Regions from separate parts of the Streptomyces sp. NPDC051664 genome, predicted to be linked through region 1. Evidence: riboswitches for the same ligand, from Rfam matches in the RefSeq annotation. Region 1 holds a riboswitch; each other region holds the start of a gene.

Region 1 (6,792 bases):
CAGCAGGCGCAGTCGCTGCTTCTCCAGCGGCAGTTGCGGATAGCCGGTCTTGGTGACGTTGTAGCCGTCCACGATCAGATGGGCCTGCGGCAGTGCGAGCAGCTGGTCGAGCAGGGCCGGATCGGTGTCCGAAAGCGCCCTGGCGGCAATGTCCTTGGGCGACATCGCGCCCGGCTCGACAGCGTCGACGCTGTCCGCGGGACGGATCGAGGAGGGCGGCAGGGCAAGTTCGCGGCGCAGCCCGCGGGCCGCGTCGAGCACCGTGTCGAGCAGCAGCCGCAGCCGCATGTCCTCGACCGTGCGGCCCTCCCTGGCTGCCCTGCGGCTCGCCTCGACGGACGCCTCCGCCTCTCCGAGCCGGGCCCGCAGCCGCCGGGTCTCGCTCTCGGCCGCGGAGATCCGGGCGGCCGCTTCGGTCCGTACGGTCTCGGTCTCGGCCTTGCCCCGGCGGACCGCGGCCTCACCACGCTTGACCTCATTCAGGGCGGAGCGCAGTTTGCGCCCCAGCGCGTCGGCTTCCTTGCGGGCCGCGTCCAGCTCACCGCGGAGCCGTTCGGTCTCGCTCTTGGTCTGGGTCCGGGCCTGGGCGAGTTCCTCGCGCAGCCGTTCCAGTTCGCGCCGGCTCTCCTCGTCGGCCCGTTCCGCGTCGGCCCGCTGGACCTCCTCGCCGGCTGCGGCAACCAGCTTCACCCAGCCGACCGGGCGCAGCACATAGGCTGCGGCGGCCACATCGACAGGGTCGGCGGCAGCGGGCGGCGATCCTGCCCCCACAGCCGCGGTCAGCTCGGGCTGGGACTCCCGGAGCCGTTCTCCGATGCGCTGACGGAACAGCGTGTCGCTCTCCAGGGCGGCCGCCATCGCGTTCCCGGCGAACTTGGCGCGCCGGGTCGGGGTGAAGCGGGCGTACTGCCTCAGCTGGGCCGGGAGTTCGGTGACCGTGAGGCCACCGAACGCGTCCGAGACCAGCGCGACGACCCGCCGCCGTACGCCTTCGGGCAGCGGGCGGTCGAGCGCCTCGACGGCGTCGCCGGCTCCACCTGCCGGCTCGGCGCCGCTTGCGGGCTGCTCCACGATCCGTCACCCCAAATGTCTGTCCGCACGGCCCCGTCAGGAGTCGGCACCCGGCCTGTCGACTAGTTCGATCTGGTCCACCGCGTTGCACCAACGACACCGGACCGACTCGATGGTCTCACTGACCACCTCGCGCTCTTCGACGGTCGCCTCTCCTGCGAGGTCGAGATGCACGTATTCGACAACCTTGGACGAACGCGTCACGTCGAAGCGCGTGAGATTCCCGCAGAGCGTGCAGCGCCAGCGGGTCCCGTCGGTCGGCTGTGGAACCGTCGTCATCGTTGCGTCCTCTTTCGTCGAGCGTCGAGCGTCGTGCTGCTGCCTGCCAAGGATCTCGCGGTGCGCCGTCGAACTGCGGATGTCCTGCTGTAACCCTACGGCCTTGTGCATACCCATCGGCACGGCGAGGCGGTCTGTCCCGTTCCATCACCTTGCGTCATGCTCTGTTCATGATCGAACGGCGGGCTGTGACGGGTGGACTGACCGGCAGACTCCTGCGCGCCGCCACCGCGGGCGGCGCCCCGGTGACGTATGCCCTCATCGGCCTGTGCTGTGCCGTCTTCCTGATCAGCCCGCTCTCCGGGTTCAACCCCACGTACGGCACCGCCGACACCCTGCTCGCCGCCCAGGCCGGGTACTTCGAGCGCTGGGGGGTGATCCCCACCGAGCTGTGGGGCGGCTCCGCACATGCCCTGCTCACCCCGCTGACCGCACTCTTCGTGCACGGCAGCTGGCTGCATCTGCTCGGCAACATGCTCTTCCTGTACGTCTTCGGGGCGATGGCCGAGGAGCGGATGGGCCGTGCGGAGTTCGCCTTCTTCTATCTCGGCTGCGGCTATCTCGCCCTGCTGGCGTACGCGGCGGCGCACGCCGACTCCGACCAGACCCTCGTCGGCGCCTCGGGGGCGATCTCCGCGGTGCTCGGGGCGTTCCTGTACCTGTTCCCCCGGGCCCGGGTCACCAGCCTCTTCCCGTTCCTGCTCTTCCTGCCACTGCGCTTTCCCGCCTGGATCGTGCTGATCTTCTGGTTCGTCCTGCAGTGGATGGCCGCGCAGGGTGCGGGCAGCGGACCGGGGGTGGCCTATCTCGCCCATGTGGTCGGCTTCGCCACCGGCTTCCTCTACGCCTGGGGGCGCTACCGCCGTGGGGCTAGAGTGAAGACTCCAGCCACGGCCACCGAGGGAGAAAGCCAGCCGTGATCACCGCGATCGTGCTCATCAAAACCAGCGTGGACCGGATTCCCGAGATCGCCGAGTCCATCGCGGCGCTGGACAGCGTCAGCGAGGTCTTCTCGGTCACCGGTACGTACGACCTGATCGCCATGGTCCGGGTGGCCAAGCACGACGATCTGGCGGATGTCATCCCCGGCCGGATCAGCAAGATCCCGGGTGTCGAGGGCACCGACACGCATGTCGCGTTCCGTACGTACTCGCAGCACGACCTGGAAGCGGCCTTCGCCATCGGTCTCGACGCATAGGTACGCCACATCACGGCGTAATACTTCGGCCGGGGACGGGCAGCTGCCCGTCCCCGGCCGAAGTATTACGGCCTCGGTTCCCGGCCGGTCAGACCTGAGCCGTGCCCCGGTCCGGGACGCAGCGGCCGTCCTCGGTGCGGTACTTCCACTGGGCCCCTTCGCTCACCAGCACCTTGACCGCGCGGACGAAGCGCTCGATGTGCTCGTCCGGCGTACCGGCGCCGAAGCTGACCCGGATCGCGTTCAGCGAACGCTCGCCCGGCTCGGCCTCCGGCGCGCCGCACTCGCCCGGGTCCTGCGGGTCGCTGCCGAGCAGGGTGCGCACCAGCGGGTGGGCGCAGAACAGTCCGTCGCGTACCCCGATGCCGTACTCGGCGGAGAGCGCCGCGGCAAAGTGCGAGCTGTTCCAGCCCTCCACCACGAAGGAGATGACGCCGACCCGCGGGGCGTCGTCACCGAACAGCGACAGCACCTTGACCTGGGGGACCTCGGCGAGGCCTTCGCGGACCCGGGTGACGAGCTGCTGCTCGCGGGCGACGAGGCGGTCGAAGCCGGCCTCGGTGAGCGCCTTGCAGGCGGAGGCGATGGAGTAGACGCCGATGACGTTGGGCGAACCGGCCTCGTGCCGGGCGGCGGTGGAGTGCCACTCCACGTCCACACCGCCGTCGGTGCGCCGGGCGACCTTCCGGGAGGCGCCGCCACCGGCCAGGTACGGCTCGGCGTCCTGCAGCCAGTCGGCGCGGCCCGCGAGGACACCGGAGCCGAACGGCGCGTACAGCTTGTGTCCGGAGAAGGCGACCCAGTCGACGTCGAGCTCGTCGATGTCGACCGGGTGGTGCGGCGCGAGCTGTGCGGCATCCAGCACGATCCGGGCGCCGTGGGCGTGGGCGGCGGCGGCCAGCTCCTTCACCGGCCACAGCTCACCGGTGACGTTCGAGGCGCCGGTGACGCAGACCAGCGCGGGGCCGTGGGGGTCACGGCCGGCGAGCGCCCGCTCCAGCGTCTCGACGGCCTGGGCCGGGGTGCGGGGAGCGTTGAGGTAGGTGACACGGGCGTCGCGCCAGGGCAGCAGCGAGGCATGGTGCTCGGTCTCGTACACGAAGACCTGACAGTCGGCGGGCACCGCCGCGGCCAGCAGGTTCAGCGAATCCGTCGTCGACCGGGTGAAGATCACCTGGTCCCCGGCGCGGCAGCCGAGGAACTCCGCAACCGCCTTGCGGCTGTTCTCGAAGAGGTCCGTGGAGAGCTGCGAGAGGTAGCCGGCGCCGCGGTGGACGCTGCCGTAGTACGGGGCGTAGGCGGCGACGTCGTCCCACACCCGCTGCAGGGCCGGGGCACTGGCCGCGTAGTCCAGGGCGGCATAAGTGACTTCTCCGCCGGTAACGAGCGGAACGGTCACATCCTTTCCCAGAACAGGCAGCGGGGAACAAATGGACCGGTCGGTGGCAGCGGTGACAACAGACATGGCGAACTCCCGTAAGAGGCAGGCGAATTCACTGCGCCGGCGGGTACGCGGCAGCGCAGGAGGAAGAAAAAGGGGGTGCGGAGAGGGGCCGGACGGGGCCCTATCGCATTCGCTTGCTCACAAGAGGCTCCTTGAGGACCAGGACCCCAGGGATGTGACATTCACAGATGTCGAGGGGTCCGCGCTTGCCGCAGACCTCGCTGCCTACGGCCTGGTCTTCACCCGGGGCACCCCGCCACGGACGGAGGGTTGCCGGACAGCGGGCCGGGGCCGTAGTCGCTGTCACTCATGACCTGACCAGCATCTTGCCATACGTGCGTCGACGTGCAAGGCGCAGTCCAAGATCTGGACTGCGCCCCGGTCCGCATTTCCCGTTCGGTCAGGCGTTGCTGACCGTCACCCAGCGATCCAGCGCCGCCCGGGCCGCACCCGAGTCGATGGACTCGGCGGCCTTGGCGATCCCGGCGGCCAGTTGCTCGTTCAACGTGCCCTCGCCCGGGTCCAGCGCCACCAGCGCCGCCGCCGAGTTGAGCAGCACCGCTTCGCGTACCGGACCGGTCTCACCGGCCAGCAGCCGGCGGGCCACATCGGCGTTGTACGAGGCGTCGGCGCCGCGCAACGCCTCGACGGGAACCAGCTGGAGGCCGACGTCGCGCGGGTCGAAGGCCTCGTCGCGTACCTCGCCGTCCCGGACCACCCAGATCCGGGAGGTCGCCGTGGTCGTCAGCTCGTCCAGACCGTCGTCGCCGCGGAAGACCAGCGCCGAGTTGCCGCGCGCCGCGAGCACGCCCGCGACGATGGGGGCCATCTTCAGATCGGCGACACCGATGGCCTGGGCGCGCACCTGGGCCGGGTTGGTGAGCGGACCGAGGATGTTGAACGTGGTCTGCGCGCCGAGCTCCTTACGGGCCCGCGCCGCGTACCGCAGGGCGGGGTGGAACTTCACCGCGAAGCAGAAGGTGATACCTGCCTCCTCCGCCACCTCGACGACGCGCTGCGGGGCCAGCTCCAGATTGACGCCGAGCTTCTCCAGGACGTCGGAGGCGCCACTGGCCGAGGAGGAGGCGCGGTTGCCGTGCTTGACGACCTTGGCTCCGGTGCCCGCGACGACGATCGCGGACATCGTGGAGATGTTGACCGTCTTGGCGAGGTCGCCGCCGGTTCCGACGATGTCGACCGTGCGGCCCGGCACCTGGATCGTGGTGGCGTGCTCGTACATGGCGCGGACGAGTCCGGTGACCTCGTCGACGGTCTCGCCCTTGGCGCGCAGGGCGACGGCGAAACCGGCGATCTGCACGTCGGTCGCCTCGCCGCTCATGATGTTGTCCATCGCCCACGCGGTGTCGTCGGCGGTCAGGTCCTGGCCGCGCAGCAGAGCGTTCAGCACGCCGGGCCAGGAACGAGCCGCCACGCTGTCGCCGCCGACCGGGGTCACAACGTTCATGGTCCGCTCCTGGGGGTCCACAGCCGAAAAGGGTATGGACCCCACCCTATCGAGCGCCCGGGACAGCAAAGAGCCCCGTCCATCGAATGGACGGGGCTCCCGCTGTGGCGATCAGTCGAGGCGATCAGTGGTGGCCGTGGCCGCTGGTGATCTCCTTGTACTCCTCGGCAGTGGGCTTTTCGATCTGGTTGTGCTCGCCGAAGTAACCCTTGCTGAGCTTGGCCCGCAGCCTCTGCATCGCGGGCACCTTGCGCTCGACACCGTTCTCGTCGACCGTCGGGCCGATCTCGACCGGCTTGTACTGCTCGTGCGCGGTGAGCGTGTGCAGCTGCGCGGGGTTGAGCGGCTCGTGGATCTCGACGAACTCACCGTGCGGCAGGCGCTTGATGATGCCGGACTCGCGTCCGTGCAGCACCTTCTCCCTGTCGCGACGCTGAAGGCCGAGGCAGATCCGCTTCGTGACGAGGAACGCCAGGACCGGGCCCACGAAGATGAAGATCCGGACGAACCACGAGATGGAGTTCAGCGAGAGATCGAAGTGCGTGGCCCAGAGGTCGTTACCACCGCCGATGAAGACGATGATGTACTCCGCGATCCAGGCGACGCCGAAGGCCGTCCGGGTCGGGGCGTTGCGCGGGCGGTCCAGGATGTGGTGCTCGCGCTTGTCCCCGGTGACCCAGGACTCGACGAACGGGTAGACCGCGATCACGGCCAGCACCAGGCCGAAGGCCATCAGCGGGATGAACACGCCCAGGACGAGCGTGTGACCCCACAGGTTGATCTCCCAGCCAGGCATCACTCGGATCAGACCCTCGGCGAAGCCCATGTACCAGTCGGGCTGGGCGCCGGTGGACACCTGGTCCGGGCGGTACGGACCGATGGCCCAGATCGGGTTGATCGAGGCGATCGCCGCGATGACCGCGATGACACCGAAGACCAGGAAGAAGAAGCCTCCGGCCTTCGCCATGTAGATCGGCAGCAACGGCATACCGACCACGTTCTTGTTGGTGCGGCCGGGACCCGCGAACTGCGTGTGCTTGTGGAAGAAGACCAGGATCAGGTGGCCGACCACGAGGCCGAGCATGATGCCCGGCAGCAGCAGGATGTGGATCGAGTAGAACCGGGCGACGAAGTCGCCGCCGGGGAACTCTCCGCCGAACAGGAACATCGAGATGTACGTGCCGACGATCGGCGTGGCCAGGATCGCGCCCTGGGTGAAGCGGACACCCGTACCCGAGAGCAGGTCGTCCGGGAGCGAGTAGCCCGTGAAGCCGGTGAACATACCCAGCACGAACAGCAGGAAGCCGAACAGCCAGTTGATCTCACGCGGCTTGC
Region 2 (6,792 bases), on a different contig from region 1:
CCTCGATCCGGCGGCGCACCTCCGATCCGCCTCCCCAGTAGGTGACAGCCTTCTCCACGTCGGCCAGTTCCTCGGGAAGCGACTGCCCGGGGTGCGGCAGGGCCCGCCAGTGGTACATCAATGGGAAGCCCTCATAATCCTGTGCGAGCACCCAGTTCGTCGTCATGGTGTGCACGGCCAGCTCCCTCCAGGCCCCAAAGCCCGGCCCCCCGATGACCCCGACACCGAAATGGGAGAAGGCAGGTAGCCCGAAGAGGTTGGCCGTGGACCGGACGTTCTCCGGCTGCCTTTCCAGATCGCTCAGCGGCACCCGCTTGACGAAGACTGGGGTCCCGCCGATGTCCAGCAGCGCCGATGTCCCGCCGATACCGGATCCCATTGGCTCAGCCGCATCCACGAGGTCGCGCAGTTCAAGATCACTGCACAGGGCCAACGCTGCGGAGACGGCACGGTGAGCCGCCAGGCGCGCATCGCGCGACATGTCAACGCTCTCGACGACTGCCTCCACGTGGGGAACAACCTCTCCGAAATACCTGGGCGTCCCCGACGGGCACGTGTGCGCGACGCACAGCCCTGCGGTTCGACTCTCGGCACGTGCAGCGGGCATCCAGGATCCGTTTTGCACACAGATCCGAACTCCCTTTCGGCTGCACTGTACGTGAAGACGACAACGAGATCGGGCGAACGCGATGCCTCGGCAAACCACCACTGCTCAGCGGCTCAGAACTGGGCTAAGGGCTGTCCCGTAACCCCTGGCGGATCAGCGCGCGGCGTCGGATGCGGTGCATCGCAAGGCGAAGGGGCGTCCATAGCAAGCGCTTCTGCAAGGTCTAGACCACTGCTACTTTGTTGTGCATCCCGCATGCATACACAAGCCGTGACGTGAGGTCAGTTGTGTCCCAGTCGCGTGGACCCATGGAGCAGGTGTTGCCTGCCTACCTGCGCATCGCCACCCACTTCGCCCGAGAGATCGAGGCAGGTCGCCTCTCTCAAGGTGAGAAGATCGGCCCAGAACGTGCCCTGGCCGAACAGTTCGGAGTCAACCGCGGGACGGTGCGGGCCGCACTGCGGCACCTCCGCGAGCAGCGCCTTGTCGTGACCGACTCCCGTGGCACCTATGTGACAACGCCCGAACATCAAACGGCTGCCATCATCCGCCAGTCAGCAGCCCCGGCGCTGGAGGTGGGCTCCGGTGGCCCCCAGGGTGTGCGGAGAGATACAGGATCCGGGGGACCGGGGGAGTGACGGACGGTCTCGGTGCTGACGGGGTGGCGGGGGTTGGGTAGGGTTGCCGCGGTTCTGTGGCAGCGGTCGGTCGCGTTGGAGTCGACGCGCACGGGCCGTGACGGAGGTGGTTTGGGTGGAGCTGGCCACGGCCTTCAACGACGCGTGGCACAGGCAGCCGGATCCGGCGGATCGGCCCGACGATCGTCGGCCGTCGAACCCGCAGTGGGTGCTCGTCTCGGCCCTGTGGTTGCTCGCCGCGTGGACACTGGAATCCACACCCGGGTGGGCGTCGACGCTCGTGCTCAACAAGACCGGTGACCGCCGCGACGAGGCATGGCCGGCTCCGCCCGAGCAGCTTGCCGCGATCGCGGACCTGCCGGAGGTCACGGGCGCTGTCCCATACGCCACCATGTTGTCGAAGGACGACCACTCCACGCCGCCCGAGGAACTGGTCTCGCTCATCGCCGGGGCGGCCCACGTCCACGACGCGCGTCGGACGTCGTTGGTGCGGTACCTCGCGAACGAGGCAGCCTGCCGGAAGGGCGACCTGCTCCGCCTCACCACGACCGACGATGATCCAGCCCTGCACCTGTTGCACCGGGATTACTACGGCACGGTGCGGATCACCCTCGCGCCGGCGCCGACGACGCAGCAGCCGCCGGTCATCGCGGATGACGGTGCCGACGGCGCCATCCGTACCCGGATCTCCTGCCTCGCCACGCTTCTGAGCGACCTCCTCATGGTGAACAACAACAACTCCGTCGACTTCCGGTTCCGGATCGGCACGCTCCCCGAAAACGACACGCAGGACGACGACCGCCTCGCCGCCGCCACCCGCTGGTGGTCGGCCACCCGCGACGACGCCGAAGAGTACGCCGACGAAGAACCGACGTTTCGCCCGATCACGTTCACCGAACTGCGGACGTCGCTCCACATGGACGCCCGGCTCTCCCTCGTCGACATCTGGGACGGCTCGTGGAGCGGCATCCATGAGATGCCCGAGATCCCGGCCGACCACGTCGTGACTCATCTTGTCGACGACCTGGTCGACGTCATCGACGGTCGGCTGGGCGGCGCGCTCGTCGCGGCGAACGGGTACCTGCCCACCGGGTGGCCGCCGGCGGACCCAACCGACGAGGACGACGAGGGCGCGTACACATACGTGCTGTTTGTCCTCGGCAACGAGGTGGGCGTCCTCGACATCGACCGGTCCTGCTGAACGCGTGTCCCGCTGTCGGCGCGGCCGGCGTCGCATGCCAGACCACCTGCACCGCCCGTCGTGAACTGTTCGGTCGCCTGGGTGGCCAGGAACCGCCTGGGGCCGCGCGGTCGTCGCACGTCCTGCCGGTTGATCGAGGTGCAGCGCCGTCATCTACCCACGAACCAGGCATGCCTGCGGTCGCAAGCCGAGCGCCGCGGCGGCCGCCTCATAGGGGTCTGGGTGGGGCTTGGTACGTGCGCTCTCGCCCTCTTCATCACCGGCGAGGAGATCCTCATGAGCGGCGGCTCCAGCGAATGGCGGGACACGGCCGGGGCGGGTTCGCCGCCCTCGGCCCGCCTGATCAGGCCGCTTCCGTGAGGGGTTCCTCGGCCCAGATGGTTTTGCCGCGGTCTTCGTAACGCGTTCCCCACCGCTGGGCGAAACTGCGACACCAGCAGTAGACCGCGGCCCGCCCCCGTCGGTCGTGCGGGCGTGCTTCAGGTGCGGAGCGGCGCGTTGTGGTTGGTCAGCACGGTGATGGAGCGGCGCTGGGCGTCCTCGTCGGCGGCGACGAACTCGGGGTTGCCGACGACGTGTTCGCCGGCGTCGATGTCGACGTAGGCTCGCTCCCGGAGACGGTCGGCTGGGAGAAGTAACCCACGCCCGCACCGGGTGCCCGGACAGATCCCCCGGATCGGCGGAGCCGAGTGGCAGGCCGAGGCGGGGGATCGCTCGTGCGTCATGTCGAGGTGAGTCCACGGTGCGCGGCCCGCTTGATCGGCAGTAACGGGAGACCGCGCCGATGACCTCGGCTAACCGGCTGTGTGGGCCGGACTGCGGTGCTCAGGTGCTTCGGAAACGGCGAATGGACAGGTACATCTCGCAGCCGAGGCAGTAGCCGAAGGCCGCGTTGAGAAAGGCCGCAGCAAGGGCGAGCGCGGTGGCGGCCAGGCCGAGCCACTCAGCTCCGGCGAGGTAGCCGACGGTGCCGACCAGGCCGAAGCCGAAGCCCACGCCCTGGGCGAAGCGGGGCGGACGGGCATCCTCCAGTTCGCGCGGCGGGGCGAGTCCGGGCCGAATCGCGACTCGGAACAGCCAGCCGTACGGGGAGTACTGCAGGCCGCCGAACGCGCCGAGCGCGAAGATCGCGGTCTGCACGGCCAGCAGGACGCCGCTGCCAGTGATCAGTACCGCGCAGAGGACAAGTGTGGTGAGCGCGGCGGCAAAGCGGGTGCCGCGCGGGTCTATCTGCATGAGAAGGACTCCGGGACGAGGGGAGGAGGGCAATCGGGCAGGCGCGGGTGTCAGCGACAGCGGCACGCTGTGACCCGGCAGAGGTCGACCACGCGACGAGTGGTCAGCCCCAGCGGCCGGGGAGCGGAGTCCATGGCCGTCATCGTAGCGGTGCGGCACCGAGCGGTCGATGGTCAGTTGGGATGGGGGAGTGGGCGGTGGTGCAGACTGGTTGTATGACCGGGTTGGTGGTGTGTGTCGCGGTGCTCGTTCTGGCGAGCATCTTCGCGGTGGTGCAGGCGGCGCGCAGCGGCAGGCTCCGGTTGCGGCCCATGGATGGTGCGGTGCGCTTGTCGTCGGCGGAGATCGGGGCCGAGCTGGGGGAGCGGGTGACGCTGCTTCAGTTCTCCACTGCCTTCTGCCAGCCATGCCGGGCGACGCGGCGGATGCTGGCCGAGGTCGCCGGGACGGTGCCGGGAGCGGCGCATGTGGAAATCGACGCGGAGGACCGGCTTGAGCTGGTGAGGCGGCTGAAGATTCTGCGCACGCCGACCGTGTTTGTTCTCGACGCGAGCGGCCGGGTTGTCGTCAGTGCGTCCGGGCAGCCCAGGCGTGCGGACGTGATCGCGGCCATCGGTAAGGCAACCGGGGCCTCCACCGCCCGATCGTGATCAAGCAGCTCGCTGCTGAGTCCGTTCTCCGATGCAGGCTGCCGGCCGGACGACCATTTCCGGAACGGACCACCCCTGGGGGCGTTCGCCGAATCGGCTGCCCAGAGGTGCAACCGGACAGGGAGGCCCAGGCTGGTGTTGCTGGTGAACCACTCGGTGTGGTCGACCAGATACTTACGCCAGCCGCGCGTTCGCCGTGGACCAAGACCTGCGTCCGCGTTCGTTGCGAGGCGGCCGTTCGTACGGCCGCCTCCCACACCTGTGCTGTCTGGTTCTACGAGTCGATCGGATTCGCTCTGCGCCGCCGCACCAACTACCTGGCCGCCGCACCAACTACCTGTTGGCGCGTAGCCGGGACGGCCGGACGGAACAGATGGCGCAGCTGTGTTGTTGTGCGTCGTGGCGATATGGGCATGACTATGATCTCCGGACGTTGCGCGGCGCTGCCGCCCCGCGTAGCGTTCCGGGCAGGTTATGAGTGTCAGCGTCAAGCCCTGGCTTGCTGACCGGCAACCCTCCTGCGCGGCGGGGTGCTCCAGGTGACGACCAGGCGGGGCCTGTCCGGGTTTCGCAAGCGCGAGGCCCTCGGGCCCGCCGAGCCGGAAGGGCGGAGGTGACGGTCATGCCACCCGTGTCCTGCCCGCCTGTCAGGGTTCTTGTCCCGCGGCGCAGCGTCCACCTGTACTCCCGGCCCCACATCGACCTGCAGCGTGTGGCCGGCGCGCTCTGTTGTTCCTGACCTGCTCTCCCGCCGCCGAACCTCCGGACGAGAGTCGGCGATCACATACGGTCGATCAGGAAGGCACCCCTTTCGTGTCCTCATCTCCTTCTTCGCTGTCTTCATCGCTTCACCTCGCCGTGGCCCTCGACGGCGCGGGCTGGCACCCGGCCGCCTGGCGCGAGCCGGTGGCCCGACCCAGGGACCTGCTCACTGCCACGTACTGGTCCGACATCATCACGGAGGCCGAACACGGCCTGCTGGACTTCGTGACGATCGAGGACGCACTCGGGCTCCAGTCCTCGCGCTTCACGGAGCCCGACAGTCGTACCGACCAGGTGCGTGGGCGGCTGGACGCGGTGCTCATCGCCGCCCGCGTGGCCCCGCTGACCCGGCACATAGGGCTCATACCGACCGTGGTCGCCACCCACACCGAGCCGTTCCACATCTCCAAGGCGATCGCCACCCTCGACTATGTGAGCACCGGTCGTGCCGGCCTGCGGATCCAGGTGTCGGCGCGGCAGAACGAGGCGGCCCACTTCGGCCGCCGTGCGTTTCCGCGTTTCCGCATCGAGGATCTGGACGGCCCGGCCGTACGGGAGCTGACCGCCGAACTCTTCGAGGAGGCCGGCGACTACGTCGATGTGGTGCGCCGCCTGTGGGACAGCTGGGAGGACGACGCCGATATCCGGGACGCCGCCACAGGCCGCTTCATCGACCGCGACAAGCTGCACTACATCGACTTCGAGGGCAGACACTTCAGCGTCAAGGGCCCCTCGATCACACCCCGGCCACCACAGGGACAGCCGGTCGTCAGCGCTCTGGCGCACCAGAGTGTGCCCTTCCAACTGGTAGCTCGTTCAGCCGACATCGGGTACGTCACCCCGCACGACACCGACGAGGCCCGCGCAATCGTCGACGAGATCCGCGGCGAACAGGCTGCGGCGGGGCGCGCGGAGGACCCCCTGCACATCTTCGGCGACCTGGTGGTGTTCCTCGACGACGACCCTGCAGCGGCGACGGCCCGCCGAGACCGCCTGGACGGCCTCGCGGGTTACGCCTACACCAGTGACGCGAAGGTGTTCACCGGCACGCCCGCGCAGCTGGCGGACCTGCTCCTGGAGTGGCAGCGGGCCGGACTGGCCGGCTTCCGGCTGCGCCCCGCCGTGATCGGCCACGACCTCGAGGCGATCACCCGCGGTCTGGTGCCCGAACTGCAGCGCCGCGACGCCTTCCGGCGCGCCTATGAGGCCGACACCCTGCGCGGGCTGCTCGGGCTCACCCGCCCCGTCAACCGCTACGCCACCGTCTGAGCCGGAGGGACCACGACCATGAGCACCAGCAAGGGATCCGGCAAGCCACTCAAGCAGATACATCTCGCGGCCCACTTCCCCGGCGTCAACAACACCACCGTGTGGAGCGCCCCCGAGGCCGGCAGCCACATCGAGTTCAGCTCGTTCACGCACTTCGCGCGCACCGCCGAACGCGCCAAGTTCGACTTCCTGTTCCTCGCCGAAGGGCTGCGGCTGCGCGAACAGGGAGGGGAGATCTATGACTTGGACGTGGTGGGGCGCCCCGACACCTTCACCGTGCTGTCCGCCCTCGCCGCTGTCACCGAACACGTCGGTCTGACCGGCACCATCAACTCCACCTTCAATGAGCCCTACGAAGTGGCCCGCCAGTTCGCCAGCCTCGATCACCTCTCGGGCGGGCGCGCAGCGTGGAACGTCGTCACCTCGTGG
Region 3 (6,792 bases), on a different contig from region 1:
GCCTCCAGCGCCAGCTTGACGGCGTTGGCACCGGTCGCCTCGTCACCCGAGAGCTCCAGCTTCTCGAAGACGGCGGAGGCCTGCAGCAGCGCCACGCCACCACCGGCGACGATGCCCTCCTCGACGGCCGCCTTCGCGTTGCGAACGGCGTCCTCGATGCGGTGCTTGCGCTCCTTGAGCTCGACCTCGGTGGCGGCACCGGCCTTGATGACGGCCACGCCGCCGGCCAGCTTCGCCAGGCGCTCCTGGAGCTTCTCGCGGTCGTAGTCCGAGTCCGAGTTCTCGATCTCGGCACGGATCTGGTTGACGCGACCCTGAACCTGGTCGCTGTCACCGGAACCGTCGACGATCGTGGTCTCGTCCTTGGTGATGACGACCTTGCGGGCGCGGCCCAGCAGGTCCAGGCCGGCGTTCTCGAGCTTGAGACCGACCTCCTCGGAGATGACCGTGCCACCGGTGAGGATGGCGATGTCGCCGAGCATGGCCTTGCGGCGGTCACCGAAGCCCGGGGCCTTGACGGCAACGGACTTGAAGGTGCCACGGATCTTGTTGACGACCAGGGTCGACAGAGCCTCGCCCTCGACGTCCTCGGCGATGATCAGCAGTGCCTTGCCGGACTGCATGACCTTCTCCAGCAGCGGAAGGAGGTCCTTCACGTTGCTGACCTTGGAGTTGACGATCAGGATGTACGGGTCGTCCAGGGACGACTCCATGCGCTCCATGTCGGTGGCGAAGTACGCCGAGATGTAGCCCTTGTCGAAGCGCATACCCTCGGTGAGCTCGAGCTCCAGACCGAAGGTCTGGGACTCCTCGACGGTGATGACGCCTTCCTTGCCGACCTTGTCCATCGCCTCGGCGATGAGCTCGCCGATCTGGGTGTCGGCGGCGGAGATGGAGGCCGTCGAAGCGATCTGCTCCTTGGTCTCCACGTCCTTGGCCTGCTCCAGCAGAGCGGCGGAGACGGCCTCGACGGCCTTCTCGATGCCCCGCTTGAGGGCCATCGGGTTTGCACCCGCGGCTACGTTGCGAAGGCCCTCACGGACGAGCGCCTGGGCGAGAACGGTGGCGGTGGTCGTACCGTCGCCGGCGACGTCGTCCGTCTTCTTGGCGACTTCCTTGACCAGCTCTGCGCCGATCTTCTCGTACGGGTCCTCGAGCTCGATCTCCTTGGCGATGGAAACACCATCGTTGGTGATCGTGGGCGCGCCCCACTTCTTCTCGAGGACGACGTTGCGGCCCTTGGGGCCAAGGGTGACCTTGACGGCGTCGGCGAGCTGGTTCATCCCGCGCTCGAGACCGCGCCGTGCCTCCTCGTCGAACGCGATGATCTTGGCCATGTGAAGTGGTCCTCCCGGACAGGGGTGGATTTCTCCGGACCGAGTGGCGCCCGCGACGGACGGCCTGCCTGCCCGGTGGTTCCTTGCCCCACCGGGCCTGCGGGCCTCACCGGCCCGGTCCAAGTTCTGTCACTCTCACCTGGAGAGTGCTAACGCCAATGATTAGCACTCGACCCCCACGAGTGCAAGCGCCCCCGGCGGTTGTGGACAAGGCGCCGACCGGGCGACGCCGCGTGGGATGTCGTGGGGATGCCACGCGGGGTGACGGCCGGCACGACGCGTGAAGGGCCCGTCCCCCTGGGGGTACGGGCCCTACATGCGTGAGTGGTGTCGTTGGCCGACCGCGCCGAGCTCAGCCGACGGCGAGCTTGACCATGTCCGCCTGCGGCCCCTTCTGGCCCTGCGAGATCTCGAATTCAACTCGCTGACCCTCTTCGAGGGTGCGGTACCCGTCCATCTGGATCGCGCTGTAGTGGACGAAAACATCCGCACCACCGTCGACCGCGATGAAGCCGTACCCCTTCTCCGCGTTGAACCACTTGACGGTGCCCTGAGCCATGCCTAACTCCCCTATTACTGGCCCTTGCACAGGACCGCACTTCGCGGGCCCGGGTCAGAACTCACCCTCCGACAGGAGAGGGTGCGTGCGCCGGAACGCGTCGACCGCGGCCGAATGTATCTGCCCAACTGCCCTCTGCAACAGGTCAATCGGACGAGAATTCTGGGCAGCACCGAACGCCCGAATATGCGGAATTTATGCGATTCCAGGGCAACTCGGGCCGGGCAAAGGCCACTTATGACACAAGGAGTTCGAACACTTTGGCTGCATCTTGTCGCGGGCGGGCGCATTCTCATATGCGGTCGGCACGGGCAGCGGAGGGGACTTCCCAACTGTACCGCGCTTAACCATGCAGAATTGCCCCCTCCGCTTACCTCGCAGAGGGGGCAATTCCGGTGACGCTGTGAAGTCGGCCGCGGGGGCCACGGAGAGTCCGCGCCGGGGCGACGGAGGGTCAGCAGCCGCCCGCGACGGCCGGGATGATCGAGATGCCGGCGCCGTCCGGGGTGGCCGCCTCCAGGCCACCCTCGAAGCGCACGTCGTCGTCGTTGACGTACACGTTCACGAACCGCCGCAGCTTGCCCTGATCGTCCAGGACGCGCGCGGCGATACCCGGGTGGTTCTGCTCCAGCGACTCGATCACCTGGGAGAGGGTCGCGCCCTCGGCCGGGACCTCGGCCTGACCGCCCGTGTAGGTGCGCAGGATGGTGGGGATACGGACCTTGACGCTCATGTGGGTGCCTTCCTTGCGTCTCGGGTGGACGTCACGGATGGACGTCCCGGTGGTCGGGTCAGCTGCGGGCCAGGCCGGCGGCGCGGAACGCGTCGAGGCTGGGCCGGATGGTCGCCGTCGGACCGGTGGTCGGGGCGACCGCGTCCAGCGTCTTCAGACCGTCACCGGTGTTGAGGACGACGGTGGTGAGCGTCGGGTCCAGCAGGCCGGCCTCGATCAGCTTCTTCGTCACACCGACCGTCACCCCGCCGGCCGTCTCCGCGAAGATGCCCTCGGTGCGTGCCAGCAGCTTGATCGCGTCGACGACCTGCTCGTCGTCGACGTCCTCGACGGCGCCGCCGGTCCGGCGGGCGATGTCCAGGACATAGGGGCCGTCGGCCGGGTTGCCGATCGCCAGCGACTTGGCGATCGTGTTCGGCTTCTGGGGGCGTACGACGTCGTGACCGGCCTTGAAGGCGGTGGAGACCGGGGAGCAGCCCTCGGCCTGGGCGCCGAAGATCTTGTACGGCTTGTCCTCGACGAGACCGAGCTTGATCAGCTCCTGCAGACCCTTGTCGATCTTCGTGAGCTGCGAGCCGGACGCGATCGGGATGACGAGCTGGTCCGGCAGCCGCCAGCCGAGCTGCTCGCAGATCTCGTACGCGAGCGTCTTGGAGCCCTCGCCGTAGTACGGGCGCAGGTTGACGTTGACGAAGCCCCAGCCCTCGCCGAGCGGGTCACCGATGAGCTCCGAGCAGAAGCGGTTGACGTCGTCGTAATTGCCCTCGATGCCGACCAGTTCACCGCCGTACACCGCGGCCATGACGACCTTGCCCTGCTCCAGGTCGTGCGGGATGAACACGCAGGACCGCAGGCCGGCCCGGGCCGCGGCCGCGCCCACGGCGCCGGCGAGGTTGCCGGTGGAGGAGCAGGAGAGAGTGGTGAAACCGAAGGCGCGGGCGGCCTCGACGGCGATCGCGACGACGCGGTCCTTGAAGGAGTGCGTCGGATTGCCGGAGTCGTCCTTGACGTACAGGCCGCCGGTGACGCCCAGTTCGCGGGCGAGGTTGTCGGCCTTGACCAGCTTGGTGAAGCCGGGGTTGATGTTGGGCTTGTCCGCGACATCGGCGGGGACCGGCAGCAGCGGCGCGTAACGCCAGATGTTGTTCGGGCCGGCCTCGATGCGCTTCTTCAGCTCGTCCGGGGAGCCGCTCGGCAGGTCGTACGCCACTTCGAGCGGCCCGAAACAGGTCGCGCAGGCGAAAATGGGACCGAGCTCGAAACGCTCTCCGCACTCGCGGCAGGAAAGTGCCGCGGCGGGACCGAGGTCGACAGCGTCGGCGGAAGAATTGGTGCTCACTGCAACGGTCTGCGTAGCCATGATGGCGAGGCCCTTTCTCCTCATCTTCCTCGCGACGCATTTCGCCACGAGACGGAATTGGCACCTTCCCCACCTGACCTCGCGGTCGGCAGGAGGGTTGCCGGGACTTCAACGGGCCGTTCCCTCAGTCCCTCTGGATGAGCGCTGTGGCACTGGATCATCGATCCAGGCATTTATCGGCGGAGGACCCCGGCATGCGAGGGTCATCCGCGTTGTTCAAGACTGTAACCGAAGCATCGGACGGTTGAGATAGCCGTCCGAACCGCGAGATGGATCACATACAGGGAGTATCGGTCGTGCTGGAAGAGGTCGAACGCTGGCTGACCAGGCGCTCCTGGTCGGCCGCCGACCGCCCGCTGGACCGGCTCGTCGCCGCCAGGGCCAGGGATCCGCAGCGCGGAAGTGTGAGCGTCGTGCTGCCCGCCCTCAACGAGGAGGCGACGGTCGGCGCGATCGTCGAGACGATTCGGGTCGAGCTGATGGAGAAGGTCCAGCTGGTCGACGAGCTGCTGGTGATCGACTCCGGGTCGACGGACGCCACCTCAGAGGTCGCCCGGAAGGCGGGCGCCCGGGTGGTGCACCGTGACGACATACTCCCGCGGATACCCGCCGTGCCCGGCAAGGGCGAGGTTCTCTGGCGATCACTCCTGGTCACCGAAGGTGACATCGTCTGCTTCATAGACGCCGACCTGAAGGACTTCTCCGCGGACTTCGTCTCCGGCATCATCGGCCCGCTGCTCACCGATCCCGAGGTGCAGTTCGTGAAGGCGATGTACGACCGCCCGCTCGGAGACACAGCAGGCCAGGGGGGTCGCGTCACGGAACTGGTGGCCCGCCCGCTGCTCAATCTGCACTGGCCGCAGCTGGCCGGCTTCGTCCAGCCGCTGGGCGGCGAGTACGCGGTGCGGCGCTCGCTGCTGGAGCGGCTGCCGTTCCCGGTCGGTTACGGAGTGGAACTGGGCCTGCTCGTGGATGCGCTGCACACCGTGGGGCTGGACGCGCTGGCACAGGTCGATGTGGGGGTCAGGAAGCACCGCCATCAGGACGGGCAGGCACTGGGCCGGATGGCGGCGGCGATCTACCGGACGGCGCAACTGCGCCTCTCGCGCGGCCACTTGGTACGACCATCCCTCACCCAGTTCGAACGCGGCGAGACCGGCTTCGTACCGCGCACGCACGCCGTGGACACCGAGGAGCGGCCGCCGATGCAGGAGATCAGGGAGTACGTTTCGCGCCGCGCCGCCTGAGGTGGTCTGACTTCGCACGTTTGGGCGGTTCGCGATCGGGCTAGATTCCGCAACATGGTCTCCGAGCACGTGATCACGTCTGCTGCCCAGGTACTCGTCGCGTCCAACCGCGGCCCGGTCTCGTACGCACTGAGCGAGGACGGTTCGATCAGCGCCAAACGGGGCGGCGGCGGACTCGTCTCCGGGCTGAGCGCCGTCGAGGACAAGCTGTGGGTCTGCGCGGCGCTCGGCGACGGGGACAGGGAGGCGGTCCGGCGCGGGATCGCCGAGCCGGGCGTACGGATGCTCGACATCGACGCCGATGTGCACGCCGACGCGTACAACGGCATCGCGAACTCGGTGCTCTGGTTCGTCCACCACATGCTGTACCAGACGCCGCTGGAGCCGGTCTTCGACGCGGAGTTCCGCCGGCAGTGGGCATCGTTCGAGGCATACAACCTGGCCTTCGCGCAGGCGCTCGCCGAGGAGGCGGGCGAGGGCGCGGCGGTGCTGGTGCAGGACTACCACCTGGCCCTGGTCCCCGGCATGCTCCGCGACCTCCGCCCCGACCTGCGGATCGGCCACTTCTCGCACACCCCGTGGGCCCCGGTCGACTACTTCCGCCTGCTGCCCGACGACATCGCGGAGCAGCTGCTGCGCGGCATGCTCGGCGCGGACCGGGCGGGCTTCCTGACCCGGCGGTGGGCGGACGCGTTCACCGCCTGCTGCACGGAGGTCCTGGGCGGCACCGGCCGGACGAGGATCGGCGTGCACGGTCTGGGCGCGGACGCGGACTTCCTGCGCCGCCGCGCGCACGAGGCGGACGTGGACGAGCGGATGGCGATCCTGCGGGAGCAGGTGGGCGGCCCCGGCCGGAAGACGATCGTGCGGGTCGACCGTACGGAACTGTCCAAGAACATCGTCCGCGGGCTGCTGGCGTACCGGGAGCTGCTGAACACCCGCCCGCAGTGGCGCGAGCGGGTGGTGCATGTGGCGTTCGCGTACCCGTCGCGGCAGGACCTGGCGGTGTACCGGGAGTACACGGCCGAGGTGCAGCGGCTGGCGGACGACATCAACGAGGCGTACGGAACGCCCGATTGGACCCCGGTCCTGCTGCATGTGAACGACGACTTCGCGCGCTCGCTGGGGGCGTACCGGCTGGCGGACGTGGCGCTCGTCAACCCGATCCGCGACGGCATGAACCTGGTCGCGAAGGAGGTTCCGGTGGTCTCCGACCAGGGCTGCGCGCTGGTGCTGTCGCGGGAGGCGGGGGCGTACGAGGAGCTGGGCGCGGACGCGATCGTGGTGAACCCGTACGACGTGTCGGCGACGGCCGTCGCGCTGCACGAGGCGCTGACGATGCCGGACGGGGAGCGGGCGGAGCGATCGAAGCGGCTGGCTGCGGCGGCGACCGCGTTGCCGCCGCAGCGGTGGTTCCTGGAACAGTTGGAGGCGCTGCGGCGGGACTGACCGTCCGGCGGCGATCGTTCAGAGGCGCCGGGCGAGGGCCGCGAGGAAGTCGACCACGGCCGCCGGACCCGACAGCAACAGGTCCGCCCGCTCGGCCAGTTCCGGCA

Evidence for each region. A riboswitch is a leader RNA that binds a small molecule or an ion and turns the genes downstream of it on or off. The one in region 1 is predicted to bind S-adenosylmethionine.
Region 2: it holds a riboswitch for S-adenosylmethionine, as region 1 does, so the genes downstream of both, ACIA8E_RS27160 (putative leader peptide) here and ACIA8E_RS09805 (aminotransferase class V-fold PLP-dependent enzyme) in region 1, are expected to answer to the same signal.
Region 3: it holds a riboswitch for S-adenosylmethionine, as region 1 does, so the genes downstream of both, thrC (threonine synthase) here and ACIA8E_RS09805 (aminotransferase class V-fold PLP-dependent enzyme) in region 1, are expected to answer to the same signal.

What each region holds. Positions count from the first base shown of each region.
Region 1 is NZ_JBITCU010000004.1:168,133-174,924, reverse strand. Features, by position in the region: gene ACIA8E_RS09825 (NYN domain-containing protein) at 1-1,071, opposite strand, end outside; gene ACIA8E_RS09820 (hypothetical protein) at 1,108-1,350, opposite strand; gene ACIA8E_RS09815 (rhomboid family intramembrane serine protease) at 1,521-2,270, shown strand; gene ACIA8E_RS09810 (Lrp/AsnC family transcriptional regulator) at 2,267-2,548, shown strand; gene ACIA8E_RS09805 (aminotransferase class V-fold PLP-dependent enzyme) at 2,637-4,013, opposite strand; SAM riboswitch class IV at 4,190-4,307, opposite strand; gene trpD (anthranilate phosphoribosyltransferase) at 4,393-5,457, opposite strand; gene ACIA8E_RS09795 (cytochrome bc complex cytochrome b subunit) at 5,582-6,792, opposite strand, start outside.
Region 2 is NZ_JBITCU010000017.1:14,821-21,612, reverse strand. Features, by position in the region: gene ACIA8E_RS27195 (protein kinase family protein) at 1-481, opposite strand, end outside; gene ACIA8E_RS27190 (GntR family transcriptional regulator) at 916-1,245, shown strand; gene ACIA8E_RS27185 (hypothetical protein) at 1,361-2,446, shown strand; gene ACIA8E_RS27180 (hypothetical protein) at 2,669-2,806, shown strand; gene ACIA8E_RS27175 (hypothetical protein) at 2,926-3,171, opposite strand; gene ACIA8E_RS27170 (DUF4395 domain-containing protein) at 3,272-3,682, opposite strand; gene ACIA8E_RS27165 (TlpA family protein disulfide reductase) at 3,898-4,332, shown strand; SAM riboswitch class IV at 4,803-4,915, shown strand; gene ACIA8E_RS27160 (putative leader peptide) at 4,955-5,071, shown strand; gene ACIA8E_RS27155 (LLM class flavin-dependent oxidoreductase) at 5,146-6,363, shown strand; gene ACIA8E_RS27150 (NtaA/DmoA family FMN-dependent monooxygenase) at 6,382-6,792, shown strand, end outside.
Region 3 is NZ_JBITCU010000016.1:25,125-31,916, reverse strand. Features, by position in the region: gene groL (chaperonin GroEL) at 1-1,337, opposite strand, end outside; gene ACIA8E_RS26420 (cold-shock protein) at 1,690-1,896, opposite strand; gene ACIA8E_RS26415 (MoaD/ThiS family protein) at 2,351-2,629, opposite strand; gene thrC (threonine synthase) at 2,688-3,989, opposite strand; SAM riboswitch class I at 4,007-4,133, opposite strand; gene ACIA8E_RS26405 (glucosyl-3-phosphoglycerate synthase) at 4,286-5,236, shown strand; gene ACIA8E_RS26400 (trehalose-6-phosphate synthase) at 5,291-6,685, shown strand; gene otsB (trehalose-phosphatase) at 6,704-6,792, opposite strand, start outside.